2 regions of the Streptomyces sp. NPDC034670 genome follow, and region 2 is predicted to be linked to the other one. Evidence: riboswitches for the same ligand, from Rfam matches in the RefSeq annotation. Region 2 holds a riboswitch; the other holds the start of a gene.
The links. Region 2 has a riboswitch for glycine ahead of gcvT (glycine cleavage system aminomethyltransferase GcvT). Riboswitches for the same ligand answer to the same signal wherever they lie in the genome.

Region 1 (3,897 bases), on a different contig from region 2:
CGGCGAGCCGCTCCTCCAGCTCGTGGATGAGCGTGAGGTAGCCCCGCGCCTGCTCGGCGGGCGCGAAGGGGTGCATCTGCCCGAACTCGGACCAGGTGATCGGCTCCATCTCGGTGGTCGCGTTGAGCTTCATGGTGCACGAGCCCAGCGGGATCATGCCGCGGTCCAGCGCGTAGTCCCGGTCGGCGAGGCGGCGCAGGTAGCGCAGCATCGCGGTCTCGGAGCGGTGCTGGTGGAAGACGGGGTGCGCGAGGTAGTCGTCGGTGCGCAGCAGCGCCTCCGGCAGCGCGTCCCCGGCGGCCGCGTCCAGCGCCTCGACGTCGCCCTCGACGCCGAAGGCGCCCCACACGGCGGCGAGCTGCGCCCGGGTGGTGGTCTCGTCACAGGCGATCGAGACGTGGTCGGCGTCGACGAGACGCAGGTTGACGCCGTTGTCGCGCGCGGCGGCGACCACGTCGGCGGCCCGGCCCGGGACCCGGACGGTCAGCGTGTCGAAGTAGGCGCCGTGCACGATCTCCGCGCCGCCGGCCCGCAGCCCCTCGGCGAGGACCGCCGCGTACCGGTGGGTGCGCCGCGCGATGGTCCGCAGCCCCTGCGGGCCGTGGTAGACGGCGTACATGCCGGCCATGACGGCGAGCAGCACCTGGGCGGTGCAGATGTTGCTGGTGGCCTTCTCGCGGCGGATGTGCTGCTCGCGGGTCTGCAGCGCCAGCCGGTAGGCCTGGTTCCCGTCCGCGTCGACGGAGACGCCGACGAGCCGCCCGGGCAGGCTGCGCGCCATCTTCTCCTGCACGGCCATGTATCCGGCGTGCGGTCCGCCGAAGCCCATCGGCACGCCGAAGCGCTGCGTGGTGCCGACCGCGATGTCCGCGCCGAGCTCACCGGGCGACTTCAGCAGGGTGAGGGCGAGCAGGTCGGCGGCGACGGTGACGAGCGCGCCGAGCTCGTGCGCCCGGTCGATCACCGGCTTGATGTCGCGCACGGCGCCGGAGGCGCCCGGGTACTGGATCAGCACGCCGTTGATCTCGCGCTCGGCGACCTCGGCGGGGATGCCCTCGCTCAGGTCGGCGACGACGACCTCGACGCCGGTCGGCTCGGCCCGGGTCCGGATCACGGCGATGGTCTGCGGCAGCGCGTCCGCGTCGACCAGGAACAGGCCCTTCTTGTTCCTGCCCATGCGCCGCGACAGCGCCATCGCCTCGGCGGCGGCGGTCCCCTCGTCCAGCAGGGAGGCCCCGGAGGTGGGCAGGCCGGTGAGCTCGGCGACCACGGTCTGGAAGTTCAGCAGCGCCTCGAGCCGCCCCTGCGAGATCTCCGGCTGGTACGGCGTGTAGGCCGTGTACCAGGCGGGGTTCTCCATGACGTTGCGCAGGATGACGGGCGGGGTGAACGTCCCGTAGTACCCGAGCCCGATCATGGAGCCGAGCACCTCGTTGCGGTCGGCCAGCGACCGCAGCTCGGCCAGCACCTCGGCCTCGCTCCGCGCCCCCGGCAGGTCCAGCGCGTCGGCGTTCTTGATCGCATCCGGGACCGCGGCGGCCGTCAGCTCGTCCAGCGAGCCGTAGCCGACCTGCGCGAGCATCTTGGCCCGGGCCTCGTGGTCGGGGCCTATGTGACGCTGCTCGAAGGGCGTGCCCTGTTCGAGCTCGGAGAGCGGAGTACGAGGGGGTGTCATTGCGGAGGCCTCCTGGTCTGACGACCTGCGAGGGGCACCACGGCGCGGGTGCCCGGACGGCCTCCCCCTCTGTCATCTCGACCTGAGAGCTTCACCGGATCGTCCGAAGGCGTCCGGTTTTCACCGTCGGTGAGAGCGGAAGCCGTCGACACCCGCCCTGCTTTCCAGAGTGACCTCGTCCGTGCGGTACGTGGGCCTGAGAGATTCCGGGGAGGATTTGCTCCTTCGGCGCCTCCGATGGTGCCTGGAGGACTCTCCCGCACGGGGTCAGCAGCCGTTTGCCAGCGTACCAGCGAGCACCGCGCCGGGACCTTCGAGTGGCCGCTCCGCCGATTGTGCCTTTTCGTAGTGCTCACGGATGAGTGTGCGACCAGTGGAGGGCCCGTGCAGACCGACATCGACCCGCGCCACCTGATCGGCCGCAAGGCGTTCGACCGCAACGGAACCCGGATCGGCACGATCGACGAGGTCTACCTCGACGACGCCACCGGCGTGCCCGAGTGGGCGGCGATACGCACCGGTCTGTTCAGCAGGGACGCCTTCGTCCCCCTGGAGCCCAGCGAACTGATCGACGGCGCCCTCCACGTCCCCTTCGAACGCTCCCTGATCAGGGACGCCCCGGACTTCGGCGTCGGCCGCCACCTCTCCCCGGAGCAGGAACTCCAGCTCTACCACCACTACGGCCTGGACGTGGCCGCCCCGCCCCCGCTCCCGGACCGCGACTTCGGCAGGCTCGCGGGCAAGGACGAACCGGCCTGAGCACTCGCCCGGTCCCTCCCCGGCCGTCGCCCGGGCCACCCCTCGACCGCGCGCCGCGCCCCTCGGGAAAGCCGTTCCGCCCGCCGGCCCGCGGACGGCGGTCATGCCGGCCGGGGCCTGCGGGGCGGGCCCGCTCGGTCCGCGCCGGCCGGGGGCGTCCCGCGCGGCACCGCGCCGGTTCCGCACCGGCGCGGCGTCCCTTCGCGACCCCGGCGTCCGTCCGTTCCGCGCCCTCCGGGACGCCCGGGCCCCGCCCGGACCGGCCGGCCGCGACCGGGACGCGGACCGTCCGAGGACTCCGGCCTGCCCGCAGACGCACGCCCACGGGGTCACGGCCGGCAACGCGCTCACCGCGACGCCGCGGGAGCCCGCGGCCCGCACGCGGCACCCACGGGCACCCGCACCGGCGCCCACCGGCCCCGCTCACGGACTCGCCGCCCCCGCCCCCGCGGTCCCCGCCCGCTCGTCTCCCCCGGATCCCCGCGTCACCAGCGGCAGCGGTTCCGCCGGCTCCAGAGCCGAGTCGTCGATCCGGAAGGTCCTCACCCGTCCCGGCTCCGAACCGGGCGTCTCGAAGCGCACCGTCACCCGGCCCAGCCCGCTGCCCTGCACCCACCCGTGCCCGTACGCGGCGTGCCGCACGTCGTGCCCCGCCGGCCAGTGCCGCCCGGTGAGAGGCTGCCGCTCCCGCGCGGGCACGGCCTCGGGCTCCTCGCCGGGGGTGTCCTCGTCCACGCCCGCCGCCTGTGCGAACAGGTCCTCCTGCGTGTAGTCGGCCAGTCCGCTGACCCCCACGCCCAGCAACCGCACCCCGCCGGTCGTGTCGACCGACTCCAGCAGCCGCGCCGCCGCCTCCCGCACCACCGCCGGATCGTCCGTCGGCCCCCGCAGCGTCTCGGACCGGGTGAGGGTGGAGAAGTCGTACCGCCGCACCTTCAGCACGATGGTCCGTCCCGACAGCCCCGCCCCGCGCAGTCTCCGCACGCACCGGTCGGCGAGCCGCCGCACCTCCGCCCCCACCCGTACCCGGTCGTGGATGTCCACGTCGTACGTGTCCTCGACCGAGACCGACTTCGCCTCCCGTTCGGCCACCACGGGCCGCTCGTCCCGCGCCAGCGCCATGGCGTACAGCGCGTGCCCGTGGGCCCTTCCCAGCAGCCGTACGAGCTCGTCCTCCCCCGCCTCGGCGAGCTCGCCGACCGTGTGGATCCCGGCCCGTCTGAGGTGGTCGCCGGTGGCCGGTCCCACTCCCGGCAGCACCCGCACCGGCAGCGGTCCCAGCAGTGCCCGCTCGGTGCCCGGCTCGATCAGCACCAGCCCGTCCGGCTTCGCCCGCTCCGAGGCGATCTTCGCGAGCATCTTGGAGGCCGCGAGCCCCACCGACCCGGTGAGCCCCGTGACCGTCCGGATGTCCGCGCGCAGTCTCGCCCCGGCCAGCCGCGCCGACCGTTCGTCCCGGGCCG
Region 2 (3,897 bases):
GGAAGTCCATCTGCCTACCGCCTGCCTGGAACCACTGCTGTGACCAAGAAGGCTAACCGCTGCCGCGCCGCGGTCCGTCAGCCCGCGAAGCCGATGCGGCGCAGCGCGTTCGCCGCGTCCCGGTCGAGCAGGACCGCCGAGCCGCAGCCGTCCGGCAGCTCGCCCCGCTCCGCCGCCTGCAGCAGCCGTCCGCTCGCCGCGCGGTGCCGCAGGAACGCGTACCGGGAGACGCCCCGGCCCCGCTCGCGCTGACCGGCCAGCGCCTGCTGCGGGGGGACGTCCAGGAGCAGCAGGTGCAGACGGGCGCCCCGGCGCCGGGCCTCGCGGGCCAGCCAGCGGCGCACCCACGCCTGCGTGCCGCAGTCGTGCACGACGGCCGCTCCGCCCCCGCGCAGGGTCCTGTGCAGCCCGGTGTAGTGGGCGAGGCGCACCAGCGGGCGGTAGACGGCGTACGGCAGGAGGCGCGGCATGCGGCGCTCCCAGCGGTCGCGGGTGTCCTGGGAGTCGACGCGGACGCCGCGCACCGCGCGCCGCATCAGCGTGGACTTGCCGCTGCCGGGCAGGCCCGTGACCACGACGAGGTCGCGGGGCCCGAAGAGCAGGGCGCGCGGGCTGTCACCGGCGCGCCCGCGCAGGTCCTGGACGACCGGCGCCGGCAGCGCGCCGCGGGCCCCCGGGGCCGGAGCGGCCGGCTGCTCGGGCAGCGCGACGCCCGTGGTGGCGGCGCACGCCGTGGTCCTGTTCACCGTGGTTGTCCTCCCCTGGGGCCGGGCACGCCGGTCCCTTTCCCCGCCGAGTGTAAAGAGAAGGTAATGCCCGAGCCTCCCGTTTCCGTCCGTGTCCCGAAACAGCCCCGTCACAGCCCACTGTGACGGACCGCGCACGGTGTGCATACCCGGTGAAGGTCCCCCTGCCGCACCCCGGGGATGCGTGCAATGATGGGCGCGCCAACTGCATACCGGCCGTTTGAATCCGCGCGGGAGAGTCCCCGGCACCGTGTGCCGCCGGGGCGCCGAAGGAGCAAGTCCCTCCCTTGAATCTCTCAGGCCCCGATACCGCGCGGGCGAGGCACATCTGAAAAGCGGGCCGCCGCGGCAGTGCTCCGGCGGCTCCACCCAAGGTGCAAGCCGTGACCCCTCCCCCGCGGGGACGGTCAGGGCGAACCTCTCAGGTTCCGATGACAGATGGGGAGGATCGTCCTCGCCTCCACGCCCGGTTCTCCCCGTGTCCTCGACCCCGCTCGAGCAGGGGGACCCTCGGTGCGGGGGACCCCATCGCCCTGGGAGACCGCCCGATGAGCAGTACCGAACTCCGCCGGACCGCGCTCGATGCGCTGCATCGTTCGCTCGGCGCGACGATGACCGACTTCGCCGGCTGGGACATGCCCCTGCGCTACGGCTCCGAGCGCGACGAGCACAACGCCGTGCGCACCGGGGCCGGGCTCTTCGACCTCTCGCACATGGGCGAGATCACCGTCTCCGGTCCGCAGGCGGCCGCGTTCCTCGACCACGCCCTGGTGGGCGACATCGGGAGCGTCAAGCCCGGCCGCGCCCGCTACACCATGATCTGCCGCGAGGACGGCGGCATCCTGGACGACCTGATCGTCTACCGGCTCGGCGAGCCCGGGGCCCCCGAGTACCTGGTGGTCGCCAACGCCTCCAACGCCCAGGTGGTGCTGGACGCCCTCGTGGAGCGCTCGGCCGGCTTCGACGCCGAGGTGCGCGACGACCGCGACGCCTACGCGCTGCTCGCCGTGCAGGGCCCGAAGTCCCCGGGCATCCTGAAGGGCCTGACCGACGCCGACCTGGACGGCCTGAAGTACTACTCCGGCCTGCCCGGCACCGTCGCCGGCGTCCCCGCGCTCATCGCCCGCACCGGCTACACCGGCGAGGACGGCTTCGAGCTGTTCGTGAAGCCGGAGCACGCGGCCGGGCTGTGGCGGGCGCTGACCGAGGCGGGCCAGGACGCGGGCCTGGTCCCGTGCGGGCTCTCCTGCCGCGACACGCTGCGCCTGGAGGCGGGCATGCCGCTGTACGGGAACGAGCTGAGCACCTCCCTGACGCCCTTCGACGCCGGTTTCGGCCGGGTGGTGAAGTTCGAGAAGGAGGGCGACTTCGTCGGCCGCGCCGCCCTGGCCGAGGCCGCCGCCCGCACCGAGCAGAACCCGCCGCGCGTCCTGGTCGGCCTGGTCGCCGAGGGCCGGCGGGTCCCGCGCGCCGGGTACGCGGTCGTCGCCGGCGGCGAGGTGATCGGCGAGGTCACCTCCGGCGCGCCCTCCCCGACCCTGGGCAGGCCGATCGCGATGGCGTACGTCGACGCGGCCCACGCGGCGCCGGGCACCGAGGGTGTCGGCGTGGACATCCGCGGCAAGCAGGAGCCGTACGAGGTCGTGGCGCTGCCGTTCTACAAGCGGCAGAAGTGACACCGTCGTAGCGTTTTCGGACAGCCGCCCCACGGGTGCGGCCGGGTGCGCCGTGCCCGGCCACGCGTGCCGCCCGCTGTCCGCCCCCTCATCAGCAGTCCCCACCGCGTACAGGAGAATCCAGGCCATGAGCAACCCCCAGCATCTGCGTTACAGCAAGGAGCACGAGTGGCTGTCGGCCGCCGAGGACGGCGTGTCGACGATCGGCATCACCGAGCACGCGGCCAACGCGCTCGGCGACGTCGTCTACGTCCAGCTCCCCGAGGTCGGTGACGGCGTGACCGCGGGCGAGACCTGCGGCGAGCTGGAGTCGACCAAGTCGGTCAGCGACCTGTACTGCCCGGTCTCCGGCGAGGTCACCGAGGTCAACGAGGACGTGGTGAACGACCCGTCGCTGGTGAACTCGGCCCCCTTCGAGGGCGGCTGGCTGTTCAAGGTGCGCGTCACCGACGAGCCGGCCGACCTGCTGACCGCCGCCGAGTACGACGCCCACATCGCCGGCTGAGGAGACGTCGCCGCATGTCGCTTCTGAACACCCCCCTGCACGAGCTCGACCCGGCCGTCGCCGCGGCGGTCGACGCCGAGCTGCACCGTCAGCAGTCCACCCTCGAGATGATCGCCTCGGAGAACTTCGCCCCGGTCGCGGTCATGGAGGCCCAGGGCTCGGTCCTCACCAACAAGTACGCCGAGGGCTACCCCGGCCGCCGCTACTACGGCGGCTGCGAGCACGTCGACGTGATCGAGCAGATCGCCATCGACCGCGTCAAGGAGCTCTTCGGCGCCGAGCACGCCAACGTGCAGCCGCACTCGGGCGCGCAGGCCAACGCCGCCGCGATGTTCGCGCTGCTCAAGCCCGGCGACACGATCATGGGCCTGAACCTCGCGCACGGCGGGCACCTGACCCACGGCATGAAGATCAACTTCTCCGGCAAGCTCTACGACGTGGTCGCCTACCACGTCGGCGACGACGGCCTGGTCGACATGGCCGAGGTCGAGCGGCTCGCCAAGGAGAGCAGGCCGAAGCTGATCGTCGCCGGCTGGTCGGCGTACCCGAGGCAGCTGGACTTCGCCGCGTTCCGCCGGATCGCGGACGAGGTCGGCGCGTACCTCATGGTCGACATGGCCCACTTCGCCGGCCTGGTGGCCGCGGGTCTGCACCCGAACCCGGTCCCGCACGCCCACGTCGTGACGACCACCACGCACAAGACCCTCGGCGGCCCCCGCGGCGGTGTGATCCTCTCCACGGCCGAGCTGGCCAAGAAGATCAACTCCGCGGTCTTCCCCGGTCAGCAGGGCGGTCCGCTGGAGCACGTGGTCGCCGCCAAGGCGGTCGCCTTCAAGGTGTGCGCCTCCGAGGAGTTCAAGGAGCGGCAGCGCCGCACCCTGGAGGGCGCCCGCATCCTGGCCGAACGCCTGGTCAGGGACGACGTCAAGGCCGTGGGCGTGGACGTGCTGTCCGGCGGCACGGACGTGCA

Region 1: another riboswitch for glycine. It lies ahead of gcvP (aminomethyl-transferring glycine dehydrogenase); the one in region 2 lies ahead of gcvT (glycine cleavage system aminomethyltransferase GcvT).

Annotation. Positions count from the first base shown of each region.
Region 1 is NZ_JBVITR010000074.1:9,306-13,202, reverse strand. It holds gene gcvP (aminomethyl-transferring glycine dehydrogenase) at 1-1,675, opposite strand, end outside; glycine riboswitch at 1,850-1,945, opposite strand; gene ACZ56B_RS30510 (PRC-barrel domain-containing protein) at 2,060-2,434, shown strand; gene ACZ56B_RS30505 (DNA polymerase IV) at 2,858-3,897, opposite strand, start outside.
Region 2 is NZ_JBVITR010000021.1:28,688-32,584, reverse strand. It holds gene ACZ56B_RS16500 (enhanced serine sensitivity protein SseB) at 1-10, opposite strand, end outside; gene ACZ56B_RS16495 (AAA family ATPase) at 78-746, opposite strand; glycine riboswitch at 968-1,068, shown strand; glycine riboswitch at 1,069-1,194, shown strand; gene gcvT (glycine cleavage system aminomethyltransferase GcvT) at 1,295-2,422, shown strand; gene gcvH (glycine cleavage system protein GcvH) at 2,550-2,927, shown strand; gene glyA (serine hydroxymethyltransferase) at 2,942-3,897, shown strand, end outside.